3 linked regions of the Algoriphagus sp. Y33 genome follow. The protein of the gene in region 1 interacts with the protein of each later gene in a pairwise test. Links are inferred from orthologs where the notes say so. Each region holds a gene or a part of one and is shown in the gene's direction. Other genes may lie near its edges.

Evidence for each region. Proteins that work in one complex are often made in the same cells at the same time.
Region 2: the proteins of dnaE (region 1) and rplL interact in binary tests that used the Escherichia coli proteins (3 or more experiments, as listed by UniProt). The link is inferred for Algoriphagus sp. Y33 from one-to-one orthologs.
Region 3: the proteins of dnaE (region 1) and ID165_RS08960 interact in binary tests that used the Escherichia coli proteins (3 or more experiments, as listed by UniProt). The link is inferred for Algoriphagus sp. Y33 from one-to-one orthologs.

What each region holds. Positions count from the first base shown.
Region 1 is NZ_CP061947.1:6,100,248-6,108,098, reverse strand. Bases 1,314-6,152 are described here. They hold dnaE (DNA polymerase III subunit alpha), read left to right. Parts: upstream 1,314-1,665; coding sequence 1,666-5,952; downstream 5,953-6,152. Other genes in these bases: ID165_RS25170 (ATP-binding protein), read left to right, coding at 1,314-1,384. Also shown: more of ID165_RS25170, read left to right, coding at 215-1,313; trxA (thioredoxin), read left to right, coding at 6,441-6,761; tRNA 2-selenouridine(34) synthase MnmH, read left to right, coding at 6,827-7,851. UniProt on the Escherichia coli protein: DNA polymerase III is a complex, multichain enzyme responsible for most of the replicative synthesis in bacteria. This DNA polymerase also exhibits 3' to 5' exonuclease activity. The alpha chain is the DNA polymerase catalytic subunit.
Region 2 is NZ_CP061947.1:4,666,853-4,671,229, reverse strand. Bases 1,507-4,377 are described here. They hold rplL (50S ribosomal protein L7/L12), read left to right. Parts: upstream 1,507-2,687; coding sequence 2,688-3,068; downstream 3,069-4,377. Other genes in these bases: rpoB (DNA-directed RNA polymerase subunit beta), read left to right, coding at 3,225-4,377; rplJ (50S ribosomal protein L10), read left to right, coding at 2,103-2,645; rplA (50S ribosomal protein L1), read left to right, coding at 1,507-2,100. In the rest of the region: preprotein translocase subunit SecE, read left to right, coding at 180-368; transcription termination/antitermination protein NusG, read left to right, coding at 387-944; rplK (50S ribosomal protein L11), read left to right, coding at 948-1,391; more of rplA, read left to right, coding at 1,402-1,506. UniProt on the Escherichia coli protein: The binding site for several of the GTPase factors involved in protein synthesis (IF-2, EF-Tu, EF-G and RF3). Is thus essential for accurate translation.
Region 3 is NZ_CP061947.1:2,205,002-2,209,373, reverse strand. The notes cover bases 1,507-4,372. They hold ID165_RS08960 (methionine aminotransferase), read left to right. Parts: upstream 1,507-2,298; coding sequence 2,299-3,447; downstream 3,448-4,372. Other genes in these bases: ID165_RS08950 (arginine decarboxylase), read left to right, coding at 4,122-4,372; ID165_RS08955 (hypothetical protein), read left to right, coding at 3,571-3,996; ID165_RS08965 (arginase), read right to left, coding at 1,507-1,917. Outside these bases: argS (arginine--tRNA ligase), read right to left, coding at 1-480; more of ID165_RS08965, read right to left, coding at 967-1,506. UniProt on the Escherichia coli protein: Shows aminotransferase activity with methionine and histidine as substrates, and to a lesser extent also with phenylalanine.

The sequences.
Region 1 (7,851 bases):
TCAAAATGCGGACATGAATGTCACACACCCTTCGAAAGGCGACTTTATGGTTAGCAGCGAAATCCTTTTAGAAATAGGCGGTAAGAATAAAACCCCATTTCACTAGCTAAACTGTACAAATTTGAAATCAAGTCTGTACAATTTCAAAATGAAACATGTACAATTTCAAAATACAACTTGTGCAATTTCAAAATTAGACGTTAATTTGTAGCAAATGAACGTTATTAATCGACGGATATACAGCGCAGTACGGGAATATCAAAATAAATACCCCATACTTGCAATCACCGGCCCACGACAGTCAGGAAAGACAACGCTTTTACGTACCCTCTTCCCTGACTATCGCTATGTCAGTCTCGAAAATCCAGACAACCGGGACTTTGCTCTGAAAGACCCGAATGGATTTCTCAACGAATATGATGATCAGGTTGTTTTTGACGAAGTGCAACAGGCTCCGGCAATTTTTTCCTACCTGCAGACCATCGTGGATAACAGATCTGACAAAATGGGAGGTTTTATTCTTTCCGGTTCGCAAAATTTTCACCTGATGGAGCGAATCACTCAAAGTCTGGCGGGAAGAGTGGCTATATTTAAGCTTTTACCTCTAGATATCAAAGAGTTAGAAGCATCGGACTTATTAGCAGACGACCCTTTTAGTCAATTGATTCATGGGTTTTATCCAGCTATGTATGATCGAAAGATTTCGTCCAGTGTATTCTACCCGAATTATGTCCAGACATACGTTAACCGCGATATCACTGAACTAATGGTCGTAAAGGACCTGAGGCAGTTTCAAAACTTCTTGGGGCTATGCGCCACTCGGGCAGGTCAACTATTAAATCTAAGTGCCTTAGCAAACGAAGCGGGGATCACCCAGCCCACAGCCAAATCCTGGCTCTCTGCCCTGGAATCCAGTTACATCACATTTCAATTGTATCCCTTTCATAAGAATTTCAGCAAACGGGTGGTAAAGACACCCAAACTCTATTTTTACGACACTGGGCTATTGTGCCACTTACTCAAGATCACCAAGAGAGAAACGTTACTTACCCACCCCGTCAAAGGGGCGTTATTTGAAAATATGATAGTAGCAGAATTCTTCAAGCAAATGCATCATAGTTATCAAAATCAAAGTCCATGGTTTTGGAGGGACAACCATGGCAATGAAGTAGATCTACTGCTAGATCAAGGGCTTAGCCTGGACATTTATGAAATCAAAGCCAGCAAGACAGTCCTAACAGAAAACTTCAAAAGCTTGGCGAAGTTCGAATCGATTTCTACCATTCCTATATACTCAAAAGGACTGGTGAATGCTGGAAGTCTGAACCAAAAAAGATCTTATGGAAACGTGATTTCATGGAAAGATTTTCCGGAATTCTCCTAATCTTCATTTTCACCTGAAAACCAATCTACCTCCTCAGAGATTAAAAGTCCCAACGTGATACCCATGACTTGTAATTCAAGCTAGGTGCCAGGAAGGCAGTGGTGAAAAGGCTCGCCAAGTCCAGCTTTTAGAGATAGCAAGAAAATCGTGATTAAGCTGTGCCTTCTGTGTACACAGTGGTTAAATTCGACTCGGATAAAAATTCCCCGACAATTACCCCCACTCCACTTGTCTCCTTTCAGAGATTAGCCCTAATTTGAAGTCTCAATTCCCCAAGCTGTATGTATTTAATTTTTGACACCGAAACCACAGGTCTTCCCCGCGATTACAATGCCCCCATGTCCGATGTGGACAACTGGCCAAGGCTAGTCCAACTCGCATGGCAACTGCACGATGCTAAAGGGAATCTGATTTCGAATCACAACTACATCATCAAGCCCGAAGGCTTTACCATTCCCTACAATGCGGAGAAAGTGCACGGGATTTCGACCAAGCGTGCTTTAGCCGAAGGCCATGACCTGAAGCAAATCCTTGGAATCTTTGAAGGAGATGTGAAGCAAGCCAACTATTTGGTGGGACACAATGTCGAGTTTGATGTCAATGTAGTAGGCTCGGAATATTACCGGGCGGAAGCTACTATGCCGCTGACGGCAAAACAGCTGGACACAAAAGATATCTCTACGGAGTTTTGCGCACTACCTGGCGGTCGGGGCGGCAAATTCAAATGGCCTACACTAACGGAGTTGCACCAAAAACTTTTTGGCAAAGGCTTTGGTGACGCCCACGATGCGGCTTATGATGTGGATGCTACAGCCCGCTGTTTCTTTGGATTGATCGCCCAAGGAGTACAAGCACCCGAGGCTGGAATTACAATCCCTGAAGTAATCTACGAAGCTCCAAAGCTGGAGGAAGCTAATTTTGCGCAAGCAAAAGATGCTCAAAAAGCCGCCGCAAAAGATGTACTGAAACAGGCAGGTAAAGCGGATATCTCTGATCTTACTGACATTCCATTTACACACCTGCATGTCCACAGCCAATATTCGGTACTTCAGGCTACTTGTGAGATCCCTGCGATGGTAGCTCGGGCAAAAGAGCTCGGAATGCCTGCAATTGCGATGACGGATCATGGTAATATGATGGGCGCTTTTCACTTTGTGAAAGAAGCTATCGGTAAGGACATCAAACCTATTTTGGGGTGCGAATTCAATCTATGTAGAGACCGAAAAAATAAATCCAACAAAGACGATGGCTACCAAACCGTCTTAATAGCAAAAAATAAAGCGGGGTACCACAACTTGGCGAAATTGGCTTCCTACGCCAATATTGAGGGATTTTATTATTTACCGAGAATAGATAAAGAGGTCTTGGTTCAATACAAAGGAGACCTAATCGCTACGACCGGCGGACTTTGGGGAGAGATACCATTCTTGATTTTGAATGTGGGAGAGACTCAAGCTGAGGAAGCTTTTGTGTGGTGGAAAGAGCAGTTTGGAGAGGATTTCTATGTAGAGCTAAACAGACATGGAGTTCCGGAAGAAGAAAAGGTAAATGAGGTACTCTTGGAGTTTGCCAGAAAATATGATGTGAAATATTTCGCCGCAAACAATGCCTATTATGCTGATAAGCCAGATGCAAAAGCACATGATGTACTCCTATGTGTGAAAGACGGGGAACTCTACGACAAACCGAAAAAGTACATTGGCAAGCGGGGACGTGAGTTCCGCTACGGCTTCCCAAATGATGAGTTTTACATCAAGACTCCGGATGAGATGAAAAAACTCTTCGCGGATCTGCCGGAAGCGATCGAGTGTACCAATGAGATCACTGAGAAAATCGAGACCTATAAACTTGCCCGGGAAGTGCTTCTTCCTGCATTTGAAATACCTGAAGAATTCAAACATGCAGAAGATGATGTGGATGGGGGAAAACGTGGGGAAAATGCCTTCTTAAGACACTTGACTTACGAAGGGGCAAAAAAGCGCTATAAGGAGATCACTCCCGAAATCGAAGAACGTTTAGACTTTGAGCTCGCCACTATCCAAAATACCGGATACCCCGGTTACTTCTTGATTGTACAGGATTTCATTGCGGAAGCAAGGAAAATGGGAGTTTCGGTTGGCCCGGGACGGGGATCCGCAGCAGGATCTGCCGTGGCCTATTGCACGGGTATCACCAACATTGATCCAATCGAATACAATCTCCTTTTTGAGAGATTCCTTAACCCGGATAGAGTTTCACTACCCGATATTGATATTGACTTTGACGATGAAGGCCGTCAAAGCGTGATTGATTATGTAATCAAAAAGTACGGTTCTAATCAGGTAGCCCAGATCATTACTTACGGTACGATGGCTGCAAAATCAGCCATCCGGGATACAGCAAGGGTATTGAATCTTCCACTTGCAGAAGCAGGGCGATTGGCCAATTTAGTACCTGATATTAAATTGAAAGCACTTTTTGGCTTGGCCGGCAATAGAGCTGCACTTTCGGACAAACTGAAAGGTCAGGGCGAAATGATTGCAAAAGCTGATGAATTGATCCGAATCTCGAAAGGCCAGGACGAATCAGCCAAAACCATCAATCAAGCCACAATGCTGGAAGGATCTGTGCGAAATCTTGGTATCCACGCCTGTGGAGTGATCATCACTCCTTCTGACATTACCAATTTTGTCCCGGTAGCCTTGGCCAAGGATTCAGACATGGTTTGTACGCAGTTTGACAACTCTGTGGTAGAATCAGCAGGTCTGCTTAAAATGGACTTTTTGGGTCTGAAAACGCTGACTCTTATAAAAACCGCAATCCGGATTGTAAAGGAAAGGCATGGTATCGAGCTAAACGCAGATCATTTCCCTATTGATGATGTGAAGACTTATGAGCTTTTCCAGCGAGGTGAGACAGTAGGTATCTTCCAATATGAATCTGCCGGGATGCAGAAATACATGCGCGAACTGAAGCCTACGGTTTTTGCGGATTTGATTGCAATGAATGCTCTTTACCGACCGGGACCGTTGGCATATATACCTTCCTTCATTAAGCGTAAGCATGGGACTGAAACCATCGAATACGATCTGGAAGACATGAAGGAATACTTGGAGGAAACCTACGGAATTACGGTTTACCAAGAGCAAGTGATGCTTTTGTCGCAAAAACTCGCCGGTTTCACCAAAGGTGAGGCGGATGTATTGCGTAAGGCAATGGGTAAAAAGCAGAAAGATGTACTGGATAAGATGAAGCCAAAGTTCGTAGAGCAGGCTTCTGCCAAAGGCCATGATGCCAAGAAATTGGCGAAGATCTGGACTGATTGGGAAGCATTTGCTTCTTATGCCTTTAATAAATCCCACTCCACCTGCTATGCGTGGATTGCCTATCAGACGGCCTATTTGAAAGCCCATTACCCGGCTGAATACCTTGCTTCGGTGCTGAGTAATAACATGAATGACATCACTCAGGTGACATTTTTCATGGAGGAATGTAAGCGGGCAGGAATCCCCGTATTGGGACCGGATGTAAACGAATCCAAAAATGGATTCACAGTAAATGCTGCGGGAGAAATCCGGTTTGGAATGGCCGCGATCAAAGGAGCCGGCTCAGCAGCCGTGGACGCAATCATCGTGGAGCGTGAAAAAAACGGACCTTATAAAAATATTTTCGATTTTGCGAAGCGCGTAAGTTCCAAAGCCCTGAACAAGAAAACCATGGAAGCTCTCGCGATGGCAGGAGGTTTTGATTGCTTTCCTCAACATCACAGAAGGCAATATTTGGAATCTGCGGATGGGGATTTGAATTTGATCGAGAAGGCAACCAAGTACGCCCAGAAAGTACAGCAAGAAGAAGAAAGCAATCAGGTGAGTCTTTTTGGTGGGGGAGCAGGTAGTATGGAAGTTCCTCTTCCTACCATTGCTCCGATGGAACCTTTCACCCAACTGCAACAATTAAATATTGAAAAGGAAGTAGTCGGGCTTTACATATCGGGGCACCCACTTGACCAGTTTAGATTGGAAATCGAATCGTTTACCAATGCTTCTTTGCCTGATCTGAATGACTTGGAAAGCTTAAAAAGCCGAAGTGATATCAAACTGGCAGGTTCAGTCTCCAGTTTTGCCCATAGAACTACCAAAAACGGAAAGCCATTCGGAACACTTACGGTGGAAGATTATCAAGGGGCATTTACCTTCTTTCTGTTTGGAGATGATTACGTGAAGTTCAAAGAGTATTTTATGCCCGGTTGGTTTTTATTCATCAGTGGATCGGTAGCAGGCAAGCGCTGGGCAGAAAATGAACTGGAATTTAAAATCGGCAACATCACGCTTCTAGACGAGATTCGTGGCAAAATGGTAAAAGGTCTTCGGGTTAATATTGACTTGGATGATTTAACACTTGATTTGATGGAGAAACTGCAGGCAATCACAGAGAAGTATAAGGGAGATGCCAAGCTGTATTTTGATGTAGTGGATCGTAAGGAAAATATCGCTTTAGAGCTTTTCTCTAAAAGATTCTCAATTGATCCTAGTGCAGAAATGATAAAGGAACTGAAGGAAATACCTGAGGTGGCTTACCGGGTGGTTTAGGAGAATTCTCGGCTTAAGTTCTACTTTCTTAAGAGAATACATAGTTTCATGAATAGTATCAAGTAGTTAGGGCATGCTGAAAAACGCCAATAATAGATCAAAAGCTATCATATTGAATGATTAATCCATTTTTGCTGAGAACGGTTTTTCAGCAAGTGCAAGCTTATTGACCATAATAGGTCTTTATCCATGCATCAGAAAATCCCAAAATCGGGATTTTCAAGCTAGCCCTAGTTAGTAGCTAGATGTAAGGCAGAGAATATTTTGAGTCTTGGCACTTATTCCTAATACTCTTCTATATCACTTGGTATTCATCTACTAAGGACCGCCGTCAAGAATGATAGTATTGTGTACAATATATAAGCTAGTTTCTATCGTTTTCCTCAATGCCCCATAGGCAAAAAAAATAAATCCTTCGGAACTTATTAATACGCTATTGGCTTTTGCACATATATTTGAAATCTCAGAAATTAAAAACCAAACATACAATGGCAAAAGCAATAGAAATTACTGACGCAAACTTTGAAGAAATTATCAAATCCGAACAACCAATCCTAGTGGATTTCTGGGCAGAATGGTGTGGTCCTTGTAAAATGATCGGTCCCGTAGTGGAAGAATTGGCTGGAGATTACGATGGCAAAGCAGTGGTAGGTAAAGTAGATGTGGATGCAAATCCAGCTGTAGCTCAGGCTTTCGGTATCAGATCTATCCCAACACTTCTTTTCTTCAAGGGTGGTGAAATCGTGGACAAGCAGGTTGGGGCAGTTCCAAAATCTGTTTTGTCACAAAAATTAGATGCGCAACTTTAAGAGTTGACTATATTGCATACAGAGCCGCAAGGAATTCCTTGCGGCTTTTTTTATCTTCATACGTTATGGCGGAGCAGTTAATTTCTTTAGATGATTTTTGGAGTTTACGGAATCAGTTTCCTGTGATAGATGCGCGCAGCGAAAGAGAGTTTGACCAAAGCCATATACCAGGCTCCATTAACATTGCCATCCTTAATAATAATGAGCGAATTCAAGTTGGGACACTTTATAAAGAACGAGGTCCAGAAGAAGCAACTATTAAAGGGTTTGAGTTAGTCGGTCCAAGATTTCATTTAATTTTAAAAGACGCTATAAAGCGATTCCCTGAGAAAAAAATAATAATCTATTGTTGGCGCGGCGGGATGAGGAGCCATATTCTTTCTTGGTTATTAAGCATGGTGGGCTTTGAAATCTTCCGCCTTGTTGGAGGCTATAAAACTTATAGGACCTACAGTTATGAACTGGTCCGAAAAGATTGGAATCTAATTGTTTTAGGAGGAAAAACAGGAAGTGGAAAAACTAGATTACTAAAAAAACTCAATGAAGCTGGTGAGCAAATCATCGATCTCGAAGGACTTGCAAATCATAAGGGTTCCGCATTTGGGGCTATTGGACAACCCGTCCAACCTTCAGTGGAGCAATTTGAAAATGAATTTGCAGAAACTTTACAAAATCTTGACCCCGATAAACCCAGCTGGGTGGAAAATGAAAGCCGAAAAATCGGAAGACTAATTCTCCCTGATAAATTCTACCATCAGATGCTTACCTCACCACTGATCGATATTTACAAGACTGACCAAGAACGAATTGATTTGATTGTAAAAGAATATGCAAGCTTACCTCAGGATGAGTTGATTCTCGCTGTTTTACGTATCAAAAAACGTCTGGGGGGATTGCGAACATCCCAAGCGATACAAGCAATTATTGATGGAAATCACGAAGACTGGATCTCAAACATGCTAATCTACTATGATAAGGCTTATACATTTGATCTTGATAAACATCCTGATGGGAAAACGATCCAGTTAGACCTTTCCGGAATTGATGAAGACAAGGCTACACAAATACTACTTGAAGCAAAATCCCAATT
Region 2 (4,377 bases), 1.4 Mb from region 1 along the record:
ATGCGATCTCAAATTATTTTGGGATCGCATTTGTTTCTTTAGTAATCAATACCTAATTTTGCGTTCCCTTTAGCGGGACGTTCATTTACACGGGCATAGTTCAACGGCAGAATAGCGGTCTCCAAAACCGTTGATGGGAGTTCGAATCTCTCTGCCCGTGCCAGTAAGTTAAGTACACTATGAATCTAAAAAACTTTGTCCTGGAATCATATGATGAAATGAAGAATAAGGTCACTTGGCCAAAATTCTCTTTTCTTCAAAACAGTGCAGTATTGGTGTTGGTCGCTTCCTTGATCTTTGCCCTATTTATAGGGGTGGTGGATCTGGGATTTGAAAACATCATGACATGGTTTTATGATTTATTCTAATTGAATTGACATTACAGAATGGCTGAACATAAATGGTACGTACTCAGAGTAGTAGCGGGACAGGAGAAAAAAACTAAGACCTATTTGGATAATGAAATTACCAGACAGGATATTGGGGATTTTATTCCTGAAGTCTTAATACCCTCCGAGAAAGTATATGAGATGCGTAACGGTAAAAAGCGTGTCCGAGAGAGAAACTTCTTTCCCGGATATGTTTTAGTTAATGCAGATCTCTCCAATGGTGAGGCCAATCACGTAATTACAAGTATTCCGGGAGTAATCGGTTTCTTAGGATCTAACTCAGGCGGGGCTTCCAAAACCCCTGAGCCACTTCGTCAGTCAGAAATCAACCGTATCTTAGGTAAGGTGGAAGAGATTGACGAGTTCGCAGAGAAACTGGATACACCATTTATAGTCGGAGAGACTGTCAAAGTAATGGACGGTCCTTTCAGTGGATTTACCGGAACTATAGAGGAGATATTTGAGGAGAAGAAAAAACTTAATGTTATGGTTAAGATTTTCGGCCGAAATACTCCTGTTGAATTAAACTTTATACAAGTAGAAAAACAAGACTAAGCAATGGCTAAGGAAATCACTGGTTATTTAAAACTACAAGTGAAAGGTGGCCAGGCAAACCCGTCGCCTCCAGTAGGTCCGGCTCTTGGTTCCAAGGGTCTGAACATTATGGAGTTCTGTAAGCAGTACAATGCACGTACCCAGGATAAAATGGGCCAAGTGCTTCCTGTATTGATTACGATCTATTCAGATAAGTCTTTTGACTTCGTAGTAAAAACACCTCCTGCGGCAAATTTGTTGCTAGAGGCTGCGAAAATTAAAAGCGGATCTGCCGAGCCAAACCGTAAGAAGGTAGGATCGGTGACCTGGGATCAGGTTAAGGAAATAGCGGAGGTTAAAATGCCTGACCTTAATGCTTTCAAAGTGGAGTCGGCTATGAAAATGGTGGCTGGCACAGCACGAAGCATGGGAATCACAGTATCTGGTAAAGCCCCTTGGGAAGTATAAATAAAAAACAATGGCTAAGTTAACAAAAAAGCAAAAAGAAGCTCTTTCTAAGTACGACCCAAGCCAAGTGTACTCCCTGGAGGCAGCTTCTACTATCGTGAAGGATATTACTATGACGAAGTTTGACGCTTCTGTAGATCTTGACATCCGTCTGGGTGTGGATCCACGTAAAGCTGATCAAATGGTAAGAGGCGTAGTTGCGCTTCCTCATGGTACAGGCAAAGACATCAAAGTATTGGTTCTTTGTACTCCTGACAAAGTAGCAGAAGCAACCGAAGCAGGTGCAGATTACGCAGGCTTGGACGACTATATAGCTAAAATCGAAGGCGGATGGACTGACATTGATGTCATCATCACTATGCCTAACGTAATGGCGAAAGTAGGTAGATTGGGTAGAGTATTAGGACCAAGAGGTCTTATGCCAAACCCTAAATCAGGAACTGTTACTCTGGATGTAGCTAAGGCGGTAAGAGAAGTAAAAGCGGGTAAAATCGATTTCAAAGTAGATAAATTTGGGATTATTCACGCGGGTATAGGTAAAGCATCCTTCACTGCTGCGCAGATCGAAGAAAATGTTAAAGAACTTATCCTTACTATTTCTAAGCTGAAGCCATCATCTTCTAAAGGAACGTATTTCAAGAGTATTCATTTATCCAGTACGATGTCTCCTGGGATTGCAGTGGACAAGGGTAGCATTCAAGGAATTTAATCATGACTAGAGACGAAAAAAAAGTAATAATCGACGGTCTTACTGAGAAATTTAAAGAAAACCCTTTCTTCTATATCACTGATGCTTCAGGATTTTCTGTAGCACAAGTGAATGCATTCAGAAGAGCTTGTTACGAAAAAGGAGTGGAGTACAAAGTGTACAAAAACACCTTGGTGACGAAAGCATTGGAAAATTTAGATGCCGACTTTACGGAGTTGTCAGATAAAGCATTGAAAGGATTCTCCGGAATTATATTCTCAAAAGAGACGAGTAATCTTCCAGCAAATGTATTGCTGGATTTCAGAAAAAAATTAGGTAAAAAAGCAACTAAGCCAGCATTCAAAGGCGCCTCTATCGATGCAGATATTTTCATCGGTGAAGAGAACCTAGAGATGTTATCTAAGTTGAAGTCAAGGGAAGAATTGTTGGGCGATCTAATCAGCTTGCTACAGTCTCCTGCGATGAATCTTATCTCAGCATTGCAAAGTGGCCAGAACAATATTACTGGTGTGCTTAAGACGCTTGCTGATAGAGAAGAAAAATAAGTTAAAAAAAATCATTCAAATAAATATTAAATTTCAAATACAATGGCAGATCTTACGCAACTTGCAGATCAGTTGGTAAACTTGACTGTAAAAGAGGTTAAAGAATTGACAGATATACTTAAGGATCAGTATGGCATCGAGCCAGCTGCTGCAGGTGCAGTAGTTGTAGCTGGTGGCGCTGGTGCCGGTGAAGCTGCAGCTGAAGAGGAGAAAACGACTTTTGACGTGATCTTGAAAGCTGCCGGTGGATCAAAGCTGGCAGTTGTTAAGCTTGTAAAAGAATTGACAGGTCTTGGTCTTAAAGAGGCTAAAGAACTAGTTGACTCTGCTCCTAAAGCATTGAAAGAAGGCGTAGCTAAAGACGAAGCTGAAGGCTTGAAGAAGTCTTTGGAAGAAGCCGGTGCTGAAGTAGAGATCAAATAATTTGCTGAACCGCAACTATTAGGTTGGGGTTCAGACCTAAGACCTGACTATTTTAGTCAGGTCTTTTCCTGTTTATGCACAGGTTCAAAATTGCATTATTCTAATCGGAAATAGAACAATTTCGATAATAACATTTCACCATAAACATACACTACCTTGGCTATCAAGAATCAAACCGAAAGGAAAAGTTTCTCCTCCATTAAGGTGGTCAAAAGCTATCCGGATTTCCTCGATATTCAGTTGCAGTCTTTTAAAGACTTTTTCCAATTGGATACGCCAGCAGAAAAACGCCGGGCAGACGGTTTATTTAAAGTATTCGCAGAAAACTTCCCAATCAGTGATTCAAGAGAGAATTTCACGCTTGAATTTATTGATTATGCAGTAGACCCACCGAAATATTCTGTGAGCGAGTGCATTGACCGCGGCTTGACCTACTCTGTACCGTTGAAAGCAAAGTTAAGATTACTTTGCCATGATGAGGATAATGAAGATTTCGAAACGATTGAGCAAGAAGTATTCTTAGGTAATCTTCCGTATATGACCGAGAAGGGGTCATTTGTAATTAATGGTGCAGAACGAGTTATCGTTTCACAACTTCACCGTTCTCCGGGTGTGTTCTTTGCCCAAAGCAAACACACAAATGGCACGAAACTTTACTCTGCCAGGATTATACCTTTCAAAGGGTCATGGATTGAATTTGCTACTGACATCAACAATGTCATGTATGCGTACATCGATCGAAAGAAGAAGTTCCCTGTAACAACCTTGCTAAGATCCATTGGCTATGGCTCTGACAAAGATATTCTTGATTTGTTTGGTCTATCTGAGGAAGTCAATGCTACAAAGACAGCAATGAAGAAAGTGGCTGGGCGTAAGCTTGCTGCAAGGGTTCTAAGAACTTGGGTAGAGGATTTCGTGGATGAAGACACCGGTGAAGTGGTTTCCATCGATCGAAATGAGGTATTGCTTGAGCGTGATACCGTACTTACAGACGAAGACATTGAAATGATTTTGGACTCAGGCTCTAAAAGCATCATTCTCCATAGAGAAGATGTGAACGTGGCTGATTACTCTATCATCTATAATACATTACAGAAAGATAGCTCCAACTCTGAGAAAGAGGCTGTGGAAGTTATCTACCGTCAGTTGAGAAATACGGAAGCACCGGATGAGTCTACGGCCCGTGAGGTGATTCACAGTTTATTCTTCTCTGACAAGCGTTATGATCTAGGTGAAGTTGGGCGATATAGAATCAACAAAAAATTGGGTCTTGACATCGATTCTGAAAAAATCGTCCTTACCAAGGAAG
Region 3 (4,372 bases), 3.9 Mb from region 1 along the record:
TACCAGGTTGGCTTTGATCACTTCATAGCCATTTGCTTCTAGAATATTGGCGACTGAGAAACCCAAAAAGTTATTTCTCAAGTGGCCTAGATGTAATGGTTTGTTCGTGTTTGGGGAAGAATATTCCACCATCACTTTCTGACCGTTGGCAGGAAGCTGGCCGATGTTTTCATTTGCAAAAAGCTTTTGGAACACATCTACCCAGATCATATTGTTCAGTTCCAGATTCAGAAAACCCTTCACCACATTGAACCCCGATACTTCAGCGACATTTTCTTTGAGGTATTCACCGATCAAAGTGGCGGTAGCTTCCGGAGTTGCCTTCGATACTTTCAGGTAAGGAAAGACAACGAAAGTATAGGTTCCTTCAAATTCCTTCCGCGTAGGAGCGAGACTGATCTGCTCCAACGGCAGGTCGTGATTGAAGATATGCTGAAAGGCAAGCTGAATGCCGTTGTGTATTGATTCTTGTATGTTCATGATAATAATTTTGCCACAAAGAGCGCAAAGGTTCGCAAAGGATTAAAAAGGTCTTGGCCCTTTAGTATTTATAACCCTCTTGATTCCGTATCGCAATTTTGAGACATTAAAGTTTATAATTAAACCTAATTTATAACCTCCAAGCTTTAAATAATTTATTGCTTGGGCCAAATGGACGTCAGATATTTCTTTAACAGACTTCAGTTCGATGACCAACTATTTTTGAACAAGTAGATCGATTTTATAACCGAGGTCAATTGAAATCCCATCAATCGTAATTGGCATTGTCTTTTCAACTTCAACTTGCAAACCTAAGTTTTGAAGTTTTATTGCTAAAACTTTTTTGTAGACATTCTCAAGCAATCCAGGACCTAGTTGCGTATGAACATCAATTGCAACACCCAGAACGATATTGGATAATTCATCTTCATTCAATTCTTTTTTCAGGTCCATCTTTGTGTCACTTTGTGTTCTTTGTGGCTTAAGTTAGAAATTATCTACCAGGCTTTTAGTTGTTGCTTCGAGGACTTCGAAAGCGTTTTCAGCCATCAAATTCTCTGAATCCAGCGTGGGGTTTACTTCCACGATTTCCCAGCAGCAGACGCGTTTGTCCCGTATGAGTTTGACATTTAACTCTATCGCTTCTTGGACTGTCAATCCATCAGGAACAGGTGTGCCCGTACCTACAGAAATAGAACTATCCAGACTGTCCACATCAAATGAAATATAGATTTGATCGCAGTCTTTAAGTGTTTCTAAGGCTTCAGTGGCGATCTGTTCTATTCCCTTTGAGCGAACTTCTTGGGTACTGAAGTTTTTTATTCCGTAATTTTTCATCAAATGATCCTCCGGAGCTTGCGTGTCCCTGACTGTGATGAATACTATATCACTTGGGATGATTTTTGGGAAGTCACCACCGATGGTTTTGATTTTCTTCCAGATCGCCAAAGTCTCCTCGGATGGCTCATTGACCCGGCAGTCCAGGTTGTCCAATTGGGAAACCATCGCCAATGGCATTCCATGCATATTTCCGGAAGGAGTGGTGAAAGGAGTGTGCAAATCAGCATGGGCATCTATCCAGATCACCCCCAGTCGCTTTTCGGGATCGGCAGCTTTGATTCCCATGATAGTTCCTGCGGCGGTGCTGTGATCCCCTGCCAGGACGATAGGGAATTTCTTTTCCATCCTCAGTGATTCTATGGTGGAATACACATTTTTCAACACCTGATATACACCGTCTATGTACTTGGCATGGGGAAAATTATTTCCTTTCCAAAGGTAATTATTGGCATCAGGAACATTAATTGGATCAAACTGGGTGAAGAAATCAGACTTCTTATCCAAACTTGCAATTTTCAATGCGTCAATCCCCATACTTGCTCCCCGGGTGCCGGCAGCTATTTCCGAACGTACTTCTACTAGTTTAATATCTCGCATTTTGGTGGAGTTTTAAAGTTATATTGGGTTGGCTAAAGCGAGGCAAAAGTAGTCAAAAATGCCTAAAATTCATCTGGCGCAAAGTCTTCAGACCTGCCTACCGGTCGGGCAGGCTTGTGCTGATCATATTGCAGTCTCCTGACTGCTTCATAAAACTTTCATAATAAATTCAGCTGAGACCAATTGAAAGGCAGTAATTATTTTGTCCAAGTCGGGAGATTCGAACCGTTACAGTAGTCCATATTTATTGGAAATTCTACTAAGAAAATCAGCGTAGATCTGCGGTGTTTTTCTGCGCTAATCTGCGGAAAATAAAGACAATTCTGTACTCAATTCGTTCACATTGAAAAATACTATCGCAAAATCAATAGTTTTGAAGTTATGCCGAGTTCATCCAAACTTCCCCATGTAGGGACTACAATTTTCACAGTCATGTCGAAGCTTGCAAGTGATAGCAAGGCAATTAATCTCTCGCAGGGATTTCCGGGCTTCGGATGTGATCCGGTATTGCTTGATTTGGTAAATCACTACATGAGAGCAGGTTTCAATCAATACGCCCCTATGGGCGGAGTGCCTTTATTACGTGAGCGGATCGCTGAAAAAACCAAGTTGGTTTATGGGGTTGACTTGAATTCAGAGTCAGAAGTGACTGTAGTCTCAGGCGCTACTGAAGCGCTGTATGCTGCTGTGACCGCGGTGGTGAAGCAGGACGATGAAGTGATCCTCTTAGATCCTGCATATGATTCCTATGCACCTGCGGTGGAGTTGAGTGGAGGAATTCCGGTTTTTGTACCCTTGGAGATGCCTGACTTTTCGGTTAACTGGGAAAGAGTGAAATCGGCTATCTCTGACAAGACACGATTGATCATGGTCAATACACCGCATAATCCGAGCGGCTATGTGTGGACTAGGCAAGATCTGGATACGTTGGCTGACTTGATTCAGGACACCAATATTTTGATAGTAAGTGATGAAGTTTATGAGCACATCACCTTTGACGGGCGGGTACACCATTCTCTTTTGACCCACCCGGCGCTGAGAGAAAGAACGTTTATCTGTGGTTCTTTTGGGAAAACCTTTCATGTGACGGGTTGGAAGATCGGCTATTGTATTGCTCCGCCGAAGCTAACGGAGGAATTCCGTAAGATCCACCAATTTTTGACTTTTAGCACAGCTACACCTTTACAATATGCACTTGCCGATTACTTGTCTGATGCGGGACGCTATTTGACACTTCCGCATTTTTATCAAAAGAAAAGGGATCTTTTCTGCGATGGACTGAAAAATACTCCATTTCAATTCACGCCGGCGCAGGGAAGCTTCTTCCAAATGGTATCCTATGCCCACCTGTCGGACGAATCTGACTATGGCCTTTCTGTGAGGCTAACCAAGGAAATTGGAGTTGCGAGTATTCCGATTTCCGTGTTTTTTTCGGATGGAAGTGACCGTAAAATTCTTCGATTTTGCTTTGCAAAGGATAATTCGGAACTTCATCTGGCACTGGATAGATTACTGAAAGTGAAGTTATAGAGTTGTATATTAAGTGTGTATGTTTGTATTTTATAAAAACCCTATAAAAATTATAGGGAATATAGGATTTTAAGCTATTCTGACTTATTTTTGAGGGTATTTTAACTTCTAAAACTCAAAAAAATGAGTGCATTACAACAGACCAAGGTTTCGTCTTTTGACCAATTACTTAGTTTATCCGTTGGCTTTTCTAAAGTTTCCGTAAATCAGCAGGAGGTCATGAAGATTTTCAACGAAAAATCAGGTATCGTTATGCAGGGGATGTGCAAGTTTGAAGAGTGTTTTGAGGAGCTATATCCACTTTTTAGAGGATTGAGTGAAGGAGGAAAACCGAAAAGTTTGGATTTGGGGTTTTCCCCATCAGACAAGTCTGTTTATTTTCATTATCCTGCGCCAAGTCATCCTGAAGTAACTCTATTCTTCTCCCGATTAGTCTCACTTTTGGAAAAGGAGGTGAAATTTAAAAAAGTGTTGAAAGAGGTAATCGGTAACCGAAGACATTTTAATTCTGAGCAATTTCTGCTTCAGAATGCATTGATGGGTCTGTAGAAAATTAAGAAATCATTACCTTTATCTATTAATGGGACAGTCCTTTGGGATTTGTCCTTTTTTCGTTTGAATTCCCCTGATAAAAAGCAATTTTTGCATGCCTTTAACACCAACTACTCTTGCTAATGAATACCTACAAAGACCTGATTGAGCAGACATTTGATTTTCCTACCAAAGAATTTAAAGTAGAAAACAATGAGCTGCACTTCAATGGAGTGAATATGATGGAGATCATACAGACCTATGGAACTCCACTTAAGCTTTCTTATTTACCTAAAATCTCCGAGAGTATTCAGAATGCCAAGTTGTATTTTAAGAATGCGATGGAACAGCATGACTACAAAGGCAAGTATACATACTGCTATTGCACCAAGTC